One region of the Rahnella sp. GSA61A genome, then DNA from elsewhere that is predicted to be linked to it. Evidence: predicted binding sites of a transcription regulator. Region 1 holds the regulator's gene; each other region holds the start of a gene.
The links. The regulator PurR, encoded in region 1, represses purine synthesis genes. The targets are predictions, from matches to a motif close to CANGCAAACGTTTGCNTG.

Region 1 (4,524 bases):
CCAGTTAGCAAATTTTGGCATCTCAGCACGGATGTCCGGGTTCTGCAGGATATCCACGTAAGCGAAACGCTCGCCACAGGCTGAAAGCGCCTGAACAGCCTGAGCGGAGAAACCGCAGCTTGGCAGTTTCGGCGAACCTTTCATGTACAGCAGAATCGGGTTTTCAGAAACTTGCTTCTGAATTTTTTCAATTGTTGGAGTGGTCATTTCTTGCTTCCTCAAGCCGGTACAGGCTGTCACGATCATTACTCTTCACGCGCAGCATAAAGAGACGGTGCGCAATCACAATACCTTCTATTGTAACGATGGCAGCCATCAGATAAAAACGCCATTTTTTGTGTGGTCTTTCTCAATACTGGCATTTTGTTTAACAATCTTTAATGTGTGCGCTCAGGCTCACATCTTTAAACATTCATTGAGAATAACATTTTTGGCGTTCACCGATAACGCCAGATTTGCAAAATTCCATTCTTTAACTCAAATATTAACACCATGAAAAGTGGTTATTTTTTTGACTAAAAATGGCGGTTATTTCGACATAAAAAAAGCCATTAACTTTTTCTCACAATATGATCTAGAATCGAGTCAATTCGTGCTTTTTTGTCAGGTTCTTTTAGGCAATACTCTGACATCCCTGATGTTTAACCTACCACTCATGGTAACGAAGCTATGCGCTTACTGTTCACGCTTTTTGTGCTGCTCTTTACCCAGCTATTTCTGAATATGGCACATGCATCGCCGCAGACACGTGTTTCTGCCGATCAGCGTAAAAGCCATGTTAATCAGGCTGCACCTGAAGAACGGCGAAAGCGAAAAACGGTGGCCGCGAAAACCAGTAAAAAAACTAAAATCGCGCCAGTGACAGAACAAAAAATTCAGGACAAGAATTCGAAGAAGAAAGTTAAAAGTACCGAACTGGCTAAACGAAAGACCACGACGGAGAAAAGTGTCAAAACGACCCGGGCCGAAAGTAAAAAAGAAAAGACACTGAAGACCACGCGGGCCGAAAGCAAAACAGAGAAACACGCCAAAACCCGTTCACTCGCGAAAAACAGCACGGAAAGGGTCAGTAAAAAAGAAGCGTATGGCCGGCACCGTAAAGGTAAAAAGCCCGAAGAAGACAGCAAACCGATTACGCTAAGTGCAACGCATAAAAAACGCTATCAGCATGCCCAGCAAACGGCGATGACCAAACTGATGCATCAGGTAGGAAAACCATATCGCTGGGGCGGAACCTCGCCGAATACCGGTTTTGATTGCAGCGGCTTAGTCTATTACGCCTACAAAGATTTGATCCGTATTAAAATGCCACGCACAGCGAATGAAATGTATCACCTGCGCGATGCGGCTCCGGTCAAACGCGGCGAACTTGAAAGCGGTGATCTGGTGTTCTTCAGAATCAATAACCGCGGCGCAGCAGACCATGTTGGTGTTTACGTGGGGAACGGCAAGTTTATTCAGTCTCCAAGAACGGGCGAAGACATTAAAATCACCTCTCTCGGCGACGATTACTGGCAAGATCATTATGTGGGTGCACGCCGGGTAATGACGCCGAAAACGATCCGATAATAAACAATTCGTTAAGTCTGAAGTTTCGCTAATCAGCCATTGAATAGCATTTAACGAAGAGTTTCTGCAGGGAAGAGTATCGGCGGTAACGGCCACTGCGTAAAATTGAAAAGGGCGATTCCTGTAACAGGAATCGCCCTTTTTTATGGCGGATCACTTACTGAATCAGTTCATCACCGCAGTGAAACTGAAAGCGATAATCATAAGCAAAGCGCATACCGTGGTGATCAACGATAATTTCAGGTTGCTGTCCATCAAACCCCCCTTTCGGATCAAATTGTGGCATTTTTTAAGCCACACTAATTGTGTGCCAACGCATTTTCGCATAATTAACATTTAAAATCTTGTGCTGAATGACAATGTATCCCTGAGAATTTTACTTCCACTTTCCTGCATTATAAGAGAAAATTGTCGGTTAACACGCCTGTGTGCCGGTTGATTTCACCCGAGAGCATTTCACGCCTCATTCTGAAGAATCCACCCAACGATTTCACTGCCCTTTTAGAAGCCAGCAGTGAGATCCACGCAAGCAAACGATTAACATAATGCTAACGTGCTGAAACACGTGAGTTCAGGAGTCATTGTTTACATGGCAACGATTAAAGATGTCGCAAAGCGCGCTGGCGTTTCCACTACAACCGTGTCGCACGTCATCAATAAAACACGTTTCGTCGCCGAAGAAACCAAAGAAGCGGTTCTCCTTGCAATCAAAGAGTTACATTACTCGCCGAGTGCTGTAGCCCGCAGTCTGAAGGTCAATAACACCAAAACGATCGGTCTGCTTGCCACCTCCAGCGAAGCGCCCTATTTTGCCGAAGTGATTGAAGCCGTAGAAAACAGCTGCTTCTCCAAAGGCTATACGCTGATTTTGTGTAACTCGCATAATAATCTGGAAAAACAACAAGCCTACCTGCAAATGCTGGCGCAAAAACGCGTCGATGGCTTGCTGGTGATGTGCGCGGAATATCCTGATGAGTTGCTCAATATGCTCGAGGAGCACCGTTCGATCCCAATGGTGGTCATGGACTGGGGCGAAGCGCGTAAGAACTTCACCGACAGCATTATTGATAATGCTTTCGAAGGGGGTTACATGGCCGGGCGTTATCTGATTGAACGCGGTCATCGTGATATTGGGGTGATCCCGGGCCAACTGGCACGTAATACCGGCGGTGGCCGCTTCCAGGGTTTTGTGAAAGCACTGACTGAAGCCAATATTCCGCTGCGTGACGAATGGGTGGTTCAGGGCGATTTCGAGCCGGAATCGGGCTATCAGGCGATGCATAAAATTCTGATGCAGAAGCACCGCCCGACTGCCGTATTTTGTGGCGGCGATGTGATGGCAATGGGCGCAATCTGTGCCGCAGACGAACTGGGCCTGCGCGTCCCTCAGGATATTTCCGTAATCGGTTACGACAATGTGCGTAACGCCCGTTACTTCTCCCCCGCGCTGACAACCGTGCATCAGCCGAAAGAACGTCTGGGTGAAATGGCCTTTACCATGTTGCTGGACAGAATTGTCAGTAAGCGTGAAGAGTCTCAGACCATTGAGGTGCATCCGAAACTGGTCGAACGCCGTTCCGTAGCCGATGGTCCGTACCGCGATTACCGCCGTTAACAGATATCGAACGCCTGCAGATGCAGGCGTTTTTTTCTAATCACGCAGCCATTCCTGATTCATGGTTTCTGTATCGCCCATATATTCCAGCAACCAGGCCAGCGAGGGTGACGGATTGCTTTGATCCCACGTCAGGCAACACGGGCTGTCGGGAAACGTATTTTCCAGCGTCAGCACCTGCAACTTTTTCTGTTCTATCCACGGCGTGACGCGATGAACCGGCATCATACCCACGCATAAGCCTTCGGTCAGGCATTCCAGCGCGCAGGTCCAGTCTGGCACGACCAGCCGCCGCTGGTTATCCAGCGTCCATGTATCCCGCTTAGGCAATGTCCGGGAGGTGTCTTCCAGACAGAGTGCAGGATAAGGCCGCAGCTCATCATCATTCAGCGCGCCGGATAACTGCGCAAGCGGATGTTGCGGGCTGACGACGCAATGCCAGTCCATAAATCCCATGTCACGAAAACTGAAGCCCCCGCCAACCGGTATCGCGCGTGTAGCACCGATCGCCACGTCTGCCCGCCCGTCAACCAGCGCATCCCAGACACCATTAAACACTTCTGAGTGAATAATGAGTTCGGTGTCCGCAAAATGGCGGTAGAAATCGAGCACCAGACGCCGTGTCCGTGCGGGTTTTACAATCCGGTCAACCGCCACACGTAATTCGCCGCGCCAGCCGTTCGCCACCTGCTGACACTGCCGGCGCGTGGCTATCATTTTTTTTGTCAGAATCCGCGCTTCATCGACAAAAACCTTTCCCGCAGGCGTCAGTACCACGTCACGATGGCGACGTTCAAACAACGGCACGGCCAGCCACTGCTCAAGCTGACGGACGGTATAGCTGATAGCAGAAGGTACGCGGTGCAAATCTTGCGCTGCCGCACTAAAACTACCTGTTCTTGCCACGGCATCTACCACTTCAAGGGCGTATTCTGACCACATAATTCAGCCTTCAATATTTTTGATAGCAGAGTGCAAATATTAGCGTTTCACAAGCCTGTTATCAAAGCGTTAAACTCCGCCTCCGGTATGTAATCTGCATCACATCATCTGCAATAAATAAATTAATGAGACGATAATGAAACCCTCCTTTGGATTTATGCTCTATCTCGCGGGACTGAGCATGCTGGGCTTTTTAGCCACTGATATGTATCTGCCTGCGTTCAGCGCCATGCAAACCAGTCTGATGACCAGCCCCGGGATGATCAGCGCAAGTCTGAGCATTTTTCTCGGCGGATTTGCTCTCGGTCAGTTGTTATGGGGGCCGTTGTCAGACAGGATCGGCCGTAAACCGGTATTGCTTCTTGGTCTGACACTGTTTGCGGTCGGTTGTCTGGGCG
Region 2 (4,524 bases), on a different contig from region 1:
CCACCACCCCCATAAAGAACGACAGTGCATAACCCACCAGCACGCCGATCAGGATCGGGATAATCGCCAGGAAACCACGGAACAGCACGGACCCCAGAATGGTCACAGACAGTGTCACCAGCGAAATGGTAATGGTGGTGGAATCCACCGCCGCGCCCTCGGCAGGTAACAGACCCGCCATATTCGCCGCCACGCCCGCCAGTTCCAGTCCGATGACGGCAACGATTGCGCCCATCGCCGCAGGCGGGAATATCACGTTAATCCAGCCAATTCCGGCTTTCTTAACAATCAGCGCCACCAGGCAGAACAACAGCCCGCAGGCAATAAAACCACCGAGCGCCACCTCATACCCCATCGGTAACAGCAACAGCACCGGGGAAATAAACGCGAAGCTCGAGCCAAGGTAAGCCGGTATTTTCCCTTTACAGACAAATAAATACAGCAAAGTCCCTATGCCATTGAACAGCAGCACCGTTGCCGGGTTGATCTTAAACAGAATGGGCACCAGGACGGTGGCACCAAACATGGCAAACAGATGCTGGAAACTCAGGGGAATCGTCTGCAGCAATGGCGGACGTTCGCTTACCCCGATGACACGACGGGTCATGAATGTGATCCTCTCAATGGTGTGATGTTGTATATGACGAGCAAAAAAAAGCCGACTGATTAGTCGGCTAAACGCTTATTTATTTCGTACCAAATATCTTGTCGCCCGCATCGCCGAGCCCCGGGATGATGTAGCCTTTATCGTTGAGTCCCTGATCCACCGAGGCGGTGTACAACTCAACGTCCGGGTGTGCGGCTTCGAGAGCGGCGATCCCTTCAGGCGCGGCAACCAGCACCAGCACTTTAATGCTCTGGCAGCCGGCTTTTTTCAGCAGGTCGATGGTGGCAATCATAGACCCCCCCGTCGCCAGCATCGGATCAACCACCAGTGCCAGACGTTCTTCAATGTTAGAAACCAGTTTCTGAAAATACGGCACAGGCTTGAGGGTTTCTTCATCACGGTACACGCCGACCACACTGATACGCGCACTCGGAACGTGTTCCAGTACGCCTTCCATCATGCCCAGACCGGCACGCAGGATAGGCACTACGGTAATTTTCTTGCCTTTAATCTGATCGATTTCAACCGGGCCATTCCAGCCTTCGATCGTCACTTTTTCAGTTTCTAAATCAGCAGTCGCTTCATACGTCAGCAGACTTCCCACCTCAGAAGCCAGTTCGCGAAAACGTTTCGTGCTGATGTCGTTTTCACGCATCAGGCCCAGCTTGTGTTTCACCAGCGGGTGTTTCACCTCGACGATCTTCATTATTTATTCTCCTAAGGTGGTTGAGCTGCAAAAAAAATCGCGAGATTATAACGCCATTTTTTTTGAACGCCATACCAAATAGCCTGATCTGGATCATCAGTAACCCGGTTAGAGTATAGACAGCCTAAAACTCATCATCGAATAAGGCGCTCGCAAACGTTTGCTTCCACTGTTAGAATTGCCCCGCTTTATTCTTCAACCACCAACCCAAACCGCCGTGGGGACTTCGCAGTGACCGACAAAACCTCTCTCAGCTATAAAGACGCAGGCGTAGATATCGATGCCGGTAACGCATTGGTAGACCGCATTAAAGGTGTAGTAAAACAGACTCGCCGCCCTGAAGTGATGGGTGGACTGGGCGGTTTTGGTGCCCTCTGCGCGCTGCCGCAAAAATATCGTGAACCCGTACTGGTTTCGGGTACCGACGGCGTTGGCACCAAGCTGCGTCTGGCGATGGATTTGAAACGCCATGATACTATCGGTATCGATCTGGTCGCGATGTGCGTCAACGATTTAATCGTTCAGGGCGCTGAACCGCTGTTCTTCCTCGACTATTACGCCACCGGCAAACTGGACGTCGATACTGCCGCCAGCGTAATCACCGGTATCGCAGAAGGCTGTAAACAGTCTGGCTGTGCGTTAGTCGGTGGTGAAACCGCTGAAATGCCGGGCATGTATCACGGCGAAGATTACGACGTGGCAGGCTTCTGCGTGGGTGTGGTGGAAAAATCAGAAATCATCGACGGCAGCAAAGTGGCTGACGGGGATGTGCTGATCGGCCTGGCCGCCAGTGGCCCGCATTCCAACGGTTATTCTCTGGTGCGCAAAATTCTGGAAGTCAGTAAGACTGACCCGGAAACTACCGATCTGGCAGGCAAACCGCTGGCCGATCACCTGCTCGCACCAACCAAAATTTACGTGAAATCGATTCTGAACCTGATCGAAAACGTGGATGTTCACGGCATCGTCCATCTGACCGGTGGCGGCTTCTGGGAAAATATCCCACGTGTATTGCCGGACAACACACAGGTGATTATCGACGAATCAAGCTGGCAGTGGCCGGATGTCTTCACCTGGCTGCAAACCGCCGGTAATGTCAGCCGTCACGAAATGTACCGCACCTTTAACTGTGGTGTGGGCATGCTGGTGGCACTTCCGGCAGAACTGGCCGATCAGGCGATTGCATTACTGAACGATAATGGCGAAAAAGCGTGGAAAATTGGCTACATTAAAGCCTCTGACTCCGCTGAACGCGTGGTTATTGAATAAAACCAGTAAATCAACTGACTGAAGACGGGTAGCAAAATGAAAAGGATTGTGGTTCTGGTATCGGGCGAGGGGAGCAATTTACAGGCCCTGATTGATGCCTGCCAGCAGGGACGAATTAACGCAACACTCAGTGCGGTCTTCAGCAATAAAGCAGCTGCATACGGGCTTGAAAGAGCCCGTTTAGCCGGTATTCCCGCGCATGCACTGGATGTTAAGGCTTACCGGGACCGGGCGGAATTTGACGTTGCACTGGCGGATGCCATTGACACTTTCCAGCCTGATCTGGTGGTACTTGCCGGTTATATGCGTATTCTGACCGCTGAATTCGTCCAGCGCTTTGCCGGACGCATGATCAACATCCACCCTTCCCTGCTGCCAAAATATCCGGGTCTGCACACCCACCGTCAGGCCATTGAAAATCAGGATGCGGAACACGGTACGTCCGTGCATTTTGTGACTGAAGAACTCGATGGCGGTCCGGTGATTTTACAGGCCAAAGTCCCGGTGTTTGCTGACGATACAGAAGAAGAGCTGATTGCCCGCATACAAACGCAGGAACACAGCATTTATCCGCTGGTCGTCAGCTGGTTCGTTGACGGACGTTTGTCGCTGCAAAAGGGTCAGGCGCTGCTGGATAACAATCCGCTTTCTGAACGCGGATATGCAGAAGATTAATCTACCACTGCATCATGATTTCACTATAAACCGGCCATGCGCCGGTTTTTTATTTTCCGTCATTTGACATTTGTTTACATTTCGTCCGATATAATGCACATCCCGGCGCACGTTTAAACGTCGTTTGTGCGCCGACCTTCATCGGGAACACGGTTGTTTCCGATTTCATATTTACGAAGGTTACCCTCATAAAACGGCTTTTATAGTTGAGGAACACCCCATGTTTAGCCATAACAGCGTCAGATTACGTCCACTGGAAAAGGACGACCTGTCGTTTGTTCATCGTCTTGATAATAACGCCAGCATCATGCGTTACTGGTTTGAAGAACCTTACGAGGCTTTCGTCGAACTGACCGACTTGTATCACAAGCATATTCACGACCAAAGCGAACGCCGCTTTATTATTGAATACGAAAGCGGACCGGTCGGCCTGGTCGAGCTGGTGGAAATTAATCATATTCACCGCCGCGCGGAATTTCAGATCATCATCGATCCGCAGCATCAGGGCAAAGGCTTTGCCGGTGACGCTGTCCGTCTGGCGATGGATTATGCCTTCTCCGTTCTTAACCTCTACAAACTGTATTTAATCGTGGATAAAGAAAATAAAAAGGCGATCCACATTTACAGCAAATTAGGCTTCGAGCTTGAAGGTGAACTGAAACAGGAATTCTTTGTGAACGGCGAATATCGCAGCGCCATCCGCATGTGTATTTTCCAGCCGCAGTTTCTGGCGAAATACAAAACCAAGCCTGTTCAGGTCAAACCGGAATCCCTGATTGGCGCCAGCGCGGTTTAATTCCACCGCGACATAAATCGGTAAAAGAATGACCGGTGAAGGATACAAATGTCCTTCATCGGTAACACTTTTCTCTCTTTTGACTCCCCGTTAAAGACTCTCCTGAAATCATCCCTTGTTATGTTGGACTTTCCTGTCAATCTTTCGCAATATTGATAGTAGACACTAGGCCCCTCTCACAGATGACTTCCTGCTGCGCTGGCTGCTTAAAAGGCGGGCAACACGAAGAATATGTTGAGCTACATTGCGGTGTTTTCAGGCAAATTTGCCTGTATGGGCCAGGTTGCAAGCTAAATGAACGGAGTGAAAATGGGTCAGGAAAAGCTTTATATCGAGAAAGAACTAAGCTGGCTGTCCTTCAATGAGCGCGTGTTGCAGGAAGCGGCTGACAAAAGCAATCCCCTGATCGAACGGATGCGTTTTTTAGGGATCTACTCCAATAACCTGGATGAGTTTTATAAAGTCCGTTTT
Region 3 (4,524 bases), on a different contig from region 1:
GTAAACCGGCCACCGCCATTTGCTCTTCCAGTAAAGCAAACGGATCTTCAGTCCGGGTTTCGGCCATGCCGTTGTGCTCAATCTGCGTTAGCTTGCCACGTGTGGTCAGCGTGATCAGCGGATCGGCCACCAGAATATCGAAACGATTATGCTGGTGCTGTGCCGAACCTGAATGCAGTAACATCGCCCACGGCAAAGCAGAAAGCGGCGCGAACCGTTCAGTTATTGCATCGGGTTGATAAGGTAATGAATGGAAAACAACGGGTTGGGCGAATGGCATGACGGGTATGAGTTTCTCTGGCGCAGTGACTATTTTTCAGGATCCTAACACAGATCGGGCTGCCTGAAAGCAGCGCAGGCGATTTGCGTGAATAAGGCGTATACTGTGCAACCCCGCACTGCGCGGGCTTTTTATTATCACCCGTACAACAGGACACTCCCATGCTGACAGGTATGCCTTCATTATCACATCACGAACAAGAACAGGCCGCCGATCGTATCCGCCAGTTAATGGAAAACGGCATGAGCAGCGGCGAAGCCATTGCGACCGTTGCAGAAGAAATCCGCGAAACGCATAAAGGTGACCGTGTGACCGTCATTTTTGATGACGAAGACGACGAATAAAACGTTGCTCCGCAGTTTCCCTTTGCTGCAAAGAAAAACCGGACTCTTTTCAGGCGTCCGGTTTTTTTTCATCTCAGCGTCAGGAATGGATTAGCCTTTAACCACCACTGCAGCCGCTGCCTGTTTGGCCTGTTCCACGGCGTCTTCAACGTTGTCCGCCGTCGCCAGCGCTACGCCAAGGCGGCGCTTACCACTGATTTCCGGCTTACCGAACAGACGGATCTGGTTGTAACCGGTCAGTGCGTTTTCCAGGCCGGTAAACGTCACGTTGCTGCTGGTCAGTTCCGGCAGGATTACGGCAGAAGCGGAAGGGCCGAACTGGCGGATATTGCCCACAGGCAGACCGAGGAATGCGCGCACATGCAGGGCGAACTCTGATAAATCCTGAGAAATCAGCGTTACCATCCCGGTGTCGTGCGGGCGAGGTGACACTTCGCTGAAGATCACTTCATCACCACAAACGAACAGTTCAACGCCAAACAGGCCTTTACCGCCCAACGCTTTCACCACTTTCTCTGCGATGTCTTTGGCGCGCTGCAATGCAAGGTCTGTCATCTGCTGTGGCTGCCAGGATTCGCGGTAATCACCGTCTTCCTGACGGTGTCCGATTGGCGCACAGAAATGAATACCATCAACGGCGCTGATCGTCAGCAGGGTGATTTCAAAATCAAACTTCACCAGACCTTCAACGATGACACGTCCGCCGCCAGCACGGCCACCTTGCTGGGCATAATCCCATGCCGCCTGTAACTGATCGGCACTGCGGATCAGGCTCTGACCTTTACCGGAAGAGCTCATCACCGGTTTGATAATGCACGGATAGCCGATGGCGTCGATCGCCTCACGGACAGCCGCTTCATCATCGGCAAACTGATAAGTGGAAGTAGGCAGCTTCAGCGTTTCGGCAGCCAGACGACGGATGCCTTCGCGGTTCATGGTCAGGCGTGTCGCTTCAGCACAAGGCACGACGTTGTGACCCTGTTTTTCCAGCTCGACCAGCATGCTGGTGGCAATCGCTTCGATTTCCGGCACGATAAAATCAGGGTGTTCGCTTTCGATAACCTGTTTCAGTGCATCGCCATCCAGCATGTTAATGACATGGCTGCGATGGGCGACCTGCATCGCGGGTGCATCGGCGTAGCGATCAACGGCGATCACTTCCAGACCCAGTCGCTGGCATTCAATCGCCACTTCTTTGCCCAGTTCGCCGGAGCCTAATAACATGACGCGGGTGGCGCCAGTGCGCAGTGCAGTACCAATGGTTAACATAGCTTCGTACCCAGATCTGTGTGAAGGAAAATAGGAATTTCGGCGCGCAGTATATCTGAAATTATTGTCGACGAAAACGATTGCGCAGTGCTGTTGATAAATTTAAGCGGGAATAAAAGCAGGATTTTTTCAGCCTGTTTTCTGCCGTTTAAGGCAGTCTGCGGGCGTCTCTGTTATCATTTACCCAAACCATGGCGTCAGGCTTCCTGCCGCTGTCCCGATTTTTGCCTCACATAAAGAGTTATCGCCCTTGAGCACGCATTCCTTTTCTGCCCTGACATTACCCGTTGAGCAACTTTCTAACCTGAATGAACTGGGTTACACCGAAATGACCCCGATTCAGGAAGCGTCGTTGCCTGCCATCCTGCTGGGTCAGGACGTCCGCGCCAAAGCCAAAACCGGCAGCGGTAAAACAGCCGCTTTCGGTATCGGTTTACTGAACAGCATTACCGTTTCACAGTTCGTCGCTCAGGCGCTGGTATTGTGTCCGACCCGCGAACTGGCCGATCAGGTCAGCAAAGAATTACGCCGTCTGGCGCGTTTTACCCAAAACATCAAAATTCTGACCCTGTGCGGTGGCCAGGCAATCGGACCACAGCTTGAATCGCTGGTCCATCCGCCGCACATTGTGGTGGGTACGCCGGGCCGTATTCAGGAGCATCTGCGTAAAGGCACGCTGAAACTGGACGAACTGAAAGTACTGGTGCTGGATGAAGCGGACCGCATGCTGGATATGGGCTTTAGCGAAGATATCGAAGATGTCGTCAGTTATACGCCGCAGGATCGCCAGACGCTGCTGTTCTCCGCGACGTATCCGGACGGCATTGAGCGCATCAGTTCTAAATTTCAGCGTCAGCCGCTGAAGGTAGAAATCGAAGGCGAAGATGACATTGCTGATATCAGGCAGATTTTCATCGAAGCCGACAAACATCAGCGCTTATCGCTGCTGGCCGCGGTGCTGTATCAGTATCAGCCGACTTCCTGTGTGGTGTTCTGTAACACCAAACGTGACTGTCAGGATGTTTGTGATGACCTGAAGGCGAAAGGCATCAGTGCGCTGGCGCTGAACGGCGACCTCGAGCAGCGTGACCGCGACCGCGTACTGGTGCGTTTCTCCAACGGCAGTTGCCGCGTACTGGTGGCGACAGATGTTGCGGCACGCGGGCTGGACATTAAACAGCTCGGCCTGGTCATTAATTACGAGCTGTCTTTCGACCCGGAAGTTCACGTTCACCGCGTGGGCCGTACCGGTCGTGCGGGCACCAGTGGCCTGGCCGTCAGTCTCGTGACACCGCAGGAAATGCCGCGTGTAACGGCGCTGGAAGATTACACCCGCCAGCGGTTTACCTGGCAGCCCGCAGCGCAGGCACTGGCCGCCGCCCCGGTGGCGCTTGATCCTGAAATGGCAACGTTATGCATCGATGGCGGCCGTAAAGCCAAAATCCGTCCCGGCGATATTCTGGGCGCGCTGACCGGTGACGCCGGGCTGACCGCAGCTGAAGTTGGTAAAATCGATATGTTCCCGGTTCATGCTTATGTGGCGATTCGTCAGAAGAGCGCTAAGAAAGCGCTGCAACGTTTGCAGGAAGGGAAAATTAAAGGCAAGAATTGCAAAGCCATTATCTTGCGTTAACCGGGTTTATTATCGCTTTGCATTGGCCGTCTTATTGTTAATGTTGTGTTATTGCCTTGTTGAGGATTATATTATCTAACGCAAGCGATGACCTTGCCTTATGTAGGGATATTGTCCGGCAAGGTCAACTGAATGAACGACAAAGACTGGGAAGACGAACGATGAAAAAGATAATCTTGGGCGTTGTGATGGCCGTTGCAGGAATGAGCGGTCTGAGCCAGGTTGCACAGGCCGATGAGCCTGAAGTGAGAACGGCAACGGTAACACCCTGTTCCACGGCCACAAAAGATGAAGTGGCAGCACTGGTTAAACGTGATTTCCTGCAAAACCGTATTCCGCGCTGGGATGCAGATAAAAAAGTGCTCGGCACTTCTACACCGGTGGCCTGGGTGGTGACTGACAGCATCAGCGGCAATAACGCCAGATGGAATATCCCGCTAAAAGTGCGCGGTGATCACACTGATAAAACCTATCAGGTGACCCTCAACTGCCAGATCGGCGAAATCAGCTACAGCACGCCGGTATAGCCTTTCTGCACTTCCGATTGCGTCCGTTATTTCTTAGCGGACGCATTATTTCCCTGCATTGACGTCTCTTGGTTTCCCTGCCTAAACCTGTCACTCTTGTCACACCGCAAAGAGGACAAAGAGATCCCGAGATGATGACACCTCCAAAGGCTGAAAAACGCCCGCAAACCCTGAGCGTACACGGCGATGACCGCGTCGATAACTATTACTGGCTGCGTGATGATGACCGCGCCGATCCTCAGGTTCTGGCGTATCTGACCGCTGAAAACCAATATACCGAACAGGCCATGCAACCGCATCAGGCGCTGCGTGAAACCCTGTATGGCGAAATGGTTGCGCGTATTGCGCAACAGGATCATTCCGTTCCCTACGTGAAACATGGCTACCGTTATCAGACCCGTTATGAACCGGGCAACGAATACGCCATTTATCTGCGTCAGCCCGCAGCGGAACATGAAAACTGGAGCACGC
Region 4 (4,524 bases), on a different contig from region 1:
TCCTTTTCTGGGCGGCGCACTGGGTTTGTTCGGTTATGACCTGGGGCGCAGGATAGAAACATTGCCTGAAACTGCGGAACGGGATATCGACCTGCCGGATATGGCGGCAGGGATTTATGACTGGGCGCTGATTGCCGATCACCATTTACAGCGCCTGACGCTGATTTGCCATGGTGACGTTTCTGAACGTTTACGCTGGCTGGCCCAGTACCAACCTGTTCCTTCTCCTGCGCCTTTCTGTTTACATGCGCCGTGGCGGGCAAATATGAGCCGCGAAGAATACGGTGAGAAATTCCGTAAGATTCAGGAATATATTCACAGTGGTGATTGCTATCAGATCAATCTGGCGCAGCGGTTTTCGACGGAATACAGCGGCGATGAATGGCAGGCTTTCCTGCGCCTCAATCAGGCTAACCGCGCCCCTTTCTCCGCGTTTCTGCGTCTGCCGGAAAATGCCGTTGTCTGTCTTTCACCCGAGCGTTTCATCTGGCTGAAAGACGCTGAGATACAGACCCGCCCGATTAAGGGAACGCTGCCGCGCTGCGAAGATCCGACTGAGGATATGCAGCAGGCAGAACGGCTCGCGGCATCGGAAAAGGATCGCGCCGAAAACCTGATGATTGTCGATTTGCTGCGTAACGATATCGGCCGCGTGGCGACACCCGGCAGTGTGCGGGTGCCGGAGCTGTTCGTTGTGGAGCCCTTCCCCGCCGTCCATCATCTGGTCAGCACGATCACCGCCCGGTTACCCGAAACCTGTCACGCCAGCGCCTTACTGCGTGCCTGTTTCCCCGGCGGCTCCATTACCGGTGCGCCCAAAGTGCGTGCCATGGAAATTATCGAAGAACTTGAACCGCACCGGCGCAACGGCTATTGCGGCAGCATTGCATATCTGAGTTGCTGCGGCACGATGGACAGCAATATCACCATCCGCACATTGCTCACCGCACAGGGCAAAATTTACTGCTGGGCGGGTGGCGGGATCGTCGCTGACAGTCAGGAACAGGCGGAATATCAGGAAACTTTTGATAAGATTGCCCGTATTCTGCCTGAATTAGGAGAAATACAGCCGTGACGCTGCTGGAACAACACGCGCCCTTACAGACGTTTTCACCTGCCGTGGAAGATTTCATCCTGCGTTTTCAATTGCAGCAGCCGCGCCTGCCTGCTGCGGCGTTGCGCGGAACCCGCCACGCCGCTGTGTTGATCCCGATTATTTGTCGTCCGGAACCGACCCTTTTACTGACGCGCCGCTCCGATCAGTTGCGTAAACACGCCGGCCAGGTCGCCTTTCCCGGTGGTGCAGCAGATGCTTCCGATGCCTCGATTATTGCCACCGCATTACGCGAAGCGCATGAAGAGGTCGCGATCCCCCCTGAACAGGTTCATATATTAGGCACACTGTCGCCGCAGGACAGCAGCAGCGGTTTTCAGGTCACGCCGGTTATCGGGCTGTTGCCTGTTGATGTACCACTGCATCCCGCGGAAGATGAAGTCGCCGAGTTGTTTGAAATGCCGCTGCGGGAAGCCTTTGATCTCGCACGTTATCACCCCCTGGATATTCACCGCAGAGGCACTCATCACCGGGTTTATCTGTCCTGGTATCAGCAACAATTTGTCTGGGGGCTGACGGCGGGAATCATCCGTCAGTTGGCCCGGCAGGTTGAAGTCTGAGCTCAGTGATTACATTACGATCACACTTTTGCATCAAATAAGTTTATTTCATGCGAAAAATGAAACTTTTGCCTCTCAGCCCTTTTAAACTATAAGTCTATCCATAAGAACAAGAGACCCGTCCATAAGGGCTGTCTCTGGTGTTGGTTCATTTATGGAAGCCAGGGATCCCGTTCCCTGCCGCAATCTATTACAGGAGTATTCGACGTGATTAGCGTTTTCGACATGTTCAAGGTCGGGATTGGCCCTTCCAGTTCCCATACTTTGGGCCCGATGAAAGCAGGCAAACAGTTCGCTGATGACCTGCTGGAAAAGGGCATGATGCCTGCCGTTACGCGTGTCGCTGTGGACGTTTTTGGTTCTTTGTCTCTGACAGGTAAAGGCCACCACACAGATATCGCCATTATTTTAGGTCTGGCGGGCAATCAGCCAGATACCGTCGACATCGACGGCATTCCACATTTTATCCGCGACGTTGAGCAACGTGAGCGTCTGCCGCTGGGCGGAACCCAGCATGAAGTCGATTTCCCACGTGATACCGGTATGGTGTTCCGCGGGGAGAATTTACCGCGTCACGAAAACGCCATGCAAATTCACGCTTTTGCTGGCGACAAGATGATTTACAGCAAAACCTATTACTCGGTCGGCGGCGGCTTTATCGTTGATGACGAGCATTTCGGTCAGCCTGTGCTGGATGAAGTGGCGGTGCCGTACAGCTTTAATTCGGCCAGTGAAATGCTGGCAAAATGTAAGGAAACCGGGCTGTCATTATCCGGTCTGGTGATGAAAAACGAGCTGGCGCAGCACAGTAAGCAGGACATTGAGCAGTATTTCGAGAAGATCTGGCACACCATGCAGGCCTGTATCGATCGCGGCCTGAATACCGAAGGCGTTCTGCCTGGCCCGTTGCGGGTGCCGCGTCGTGCTTCTGCCCTGCGCCGGATGCTGGTGTCTAACGACAAACTTTCCAGTGACCCGATGAACGTGATCGACTGGGTGAATATGTTTGCCCTCGCGGTTAACGAAGAAAACGCGGCAGGCGGACGTGTCGTGACGGCACCCACCAACGGCGCATGCGGCATTGTGCCTGCGGTGCTGGCGTATTATGACCAGTTCATTCAGTCGGTCAGCCCGGACATTTATCTGCGTTATTTCCTGAGTTCCGGTGCTATCGGTATTCTGTATAAAATGAATGCGTCGATTTCAGGCGCTGAAGTGGGCTGTCAGGGTGAAGTTGGCGTAGCCTGTTCAATGGCGGCGGCAGGCTTGACGGAATTGCTTGGCGGCAGCCCGGAACAGGTGTGCGTTGCGGCCGAAATTGGCATGGAACACAATCTGGGATTAACCTGTGACCCTGTTGCCGGACAGGTTCAGGTACCGTGCATCGAACGTAATGCCATCGCGTCAGTGAAAGCCATTAATGCCGCCCGTATGGCATTACGCCGCACCAGTGAGCCGAGAGTTTCATTGGATAAAGTCATTGAGACAATGTACGAAACCGGTAAAGATATGAATTCCAAATATCGGGAAACCTCGCGTGGCGGTCTGGCGATTAAGGTTCAGTGCGACTGATCCGGTCGAAAAGATGACCTCTTCCTGCGGTATTTTCAGGTTGTATTAATTTCAACCAATTTACCGCAGGAAATACCACCTGGCCGGTAGCCGGCAGCAATAAAACCTTCGCTAACAACAACCTGTTGTATTATCAATACATAATGGTAGTGAGACTTGCATTATACCCTGCAGGTGCGGCATGCTGATTTCCGCCTGATTTCCCCTGTCCGGGTCCCCCTTATTACGTCTGCGTAAATGTCGGAAATGGACAGGAAAAACCTCAGTGACACTGTCACCTGTATGTTTTTTTCGATTTGAACAGAGAAATATAGGGAGTTTGCCGCTACTCAAACTGAGCGCCCGACGATTTACAGCTACTCTCTATAAAAACGAAATGGCTGTTACGCATCGGTAACCCTTTAAAATAATAATTTTGAGCCTGCCTTTAACTCGGGATAAAAGGATTAGAACGATGCTGTTCTCCCAGACCGGACTCGCGAAGTATCGCTACTATCGCATTGCCCTCGCCAGTGCCATGGGGATATGTACGCTGCTTCTGACGCTGGGCATTCGTATCTACGAACAAGCCCAGGTTATCGCCGAAGATCAAAAACGTGTGGCTGTTCACACCGTTGAAAAACTGGAAAAATTGCTTGAACCCGCTTCTCCGGCCGGCAAAATTATTCCTTTCGACCAGACACTCGCCTGTAAGGCACAGCAACCTCTGTTGCAACAAACCGTCGCCCGCATGCAAACATTACGTTCAATCAGTCTCGTCAGCAACGGCACCATTGTTTGTTCAAGCCTGGTAGGCACGCTGGATCTGAATTTCAATCAAACCTTGCCTTCCTTCGCACAGGGTAAAACCCAACTTGAGTTGCGCGCCTCGAAATGGAGCCGTGTCAATACACCGACGCTGGTTTTATGGCATCCGACCACACCGGATAATCTTAACGGTGAACTGTTTGTCTATAACATCGGGATCTTGTCGAATTTCCTGCTCGAGCCCCAACCGCCTTATGCCAGCCACATCGTTCTCAACGTCGGACAACAAAATCTCGAATACGGCAAAAATTCAATCATCAACACCAGTGCCCTGCCGCGCGCCCCTTTGCTGAGCGCCCGATCGGAAAAATATGATTTTGCGGTCTCTATTTATGGTGAAGAAGCCAGCACACTGGCCTGGGAGGAGCTGTTTTCACATCTGCCGCTGTCGGTTCTGATCAGCCTGCTGACAGCAACAGCCATTTATCTGTTCTCCGGCAGTCGCATCAGTCTGGCTTATCCGATCAGCCA

Region 2: purM (phosphoribosylformylglycinamidine cyclo-ligase) is a predicted target of PurR. The motif match lies at 1,463-1,480, and genes of this name have one in related genera.
Region 3: purT (formate-dependent phosphoribosylglycinamide formyltransferase) is a predicted target of PurR. The motif match lies at 1,963-1,980, and genes of this name have one in related genera.
Region 4: LC431_RS22535 (L-serine ammonia-lyase) is a predicted target of PurR. The motif match lies at 1,837-1,854, and genes of this name have one in related genera.

The regions. Positions count from the first base shown of each region.
Region 1 covers NZ_JAHXYO010000016.1:65,906-70,429, reverse strand. The annotation lists gene LC431_RS18940 (Grx4 family monothiol glutaredoxin) at 1-207, opposite strand, end outside; gene LC431_RS26305 (hypothetical protein) at 188-316, opposite strand; gene LC431_RS18935 (C40 family peptidase) at 670-1,569, shown strand; gene LC431_RS18930 (YnhF family membrane protein) at 1,735-1,824, opposite strand; gene purR (HTH-type transcriptional repressor PurR) at 2,159-3,184, shown strand; gene punR (DNA-binding transcriptional activator PunR) at 3,221-4,126, opposite strand; gene punC (purine nucleoside transporter PunC) at 4,263-4,524, shown strand, end outside.
Region 2 covers NZ_JAHXYO010000002.1:98,487-103,010, reverse strand. The annotation lists gene uraA (uracil permease) at 1-607, opposite strand, end outside; gene upp (uracil phosphoribosyltransferase) at 687-1,313, opposite strand; gene purM (phosphoribosylformylglycinamidine cyclo-ligase) at 1,545-2,582, shown strand; gene purN (phosphoribosylglycinamide formyltransferase) at 2,619-3,257, shown strand; gene speG (spermidine N1-acetyltransferase) at 3,478-4,053, shown strand; gene ppk1 (polyphosphate kinase 1) at 4,363-4,524, shown strand, end outside.
Region 3 covers NZ_JAHXYO010000024.1:32,594-37,117, forward strand. The annotation lists gene pabB (aminodeoxychorismate synthase component 1) at 1-280, opposite strand, end outside; gene LC431_RS22550 (YoaH family protein) at 442-624, shown strand; gene purT (formate-dependent phosphoribosylglycinamide formyltransferase) at 715-1,893, opposite strand; gene dbpA (ATP-dependent RNA helicase DbpA) at 2,144-3,526, shown strand; gene yebF (protein YebF) at 3,688-4,053, shown strand; gene LC431_RS22570 (S9 family peptidase) at 4,185-4,524, shown strand, end outside.
Region 4 covers NZ_JAHXYO010000024.1:28,048-32,571, reverse strand. The annotation lists gene pabB (aminodeoxychorismate synthase component 1) at 1-1,075, shown strand, start outside; gene LC431_RS22540 (CoA pyrophosphatase) at 1,072-1,674, shown strand; gene LC431_RS22535 (L-serine ammonia-lyase) at 1,882-3,246, shown strand; gene LC431_RS22530 (EAL domain-containing protein) at 3,701-4,524, shown strand, end outside.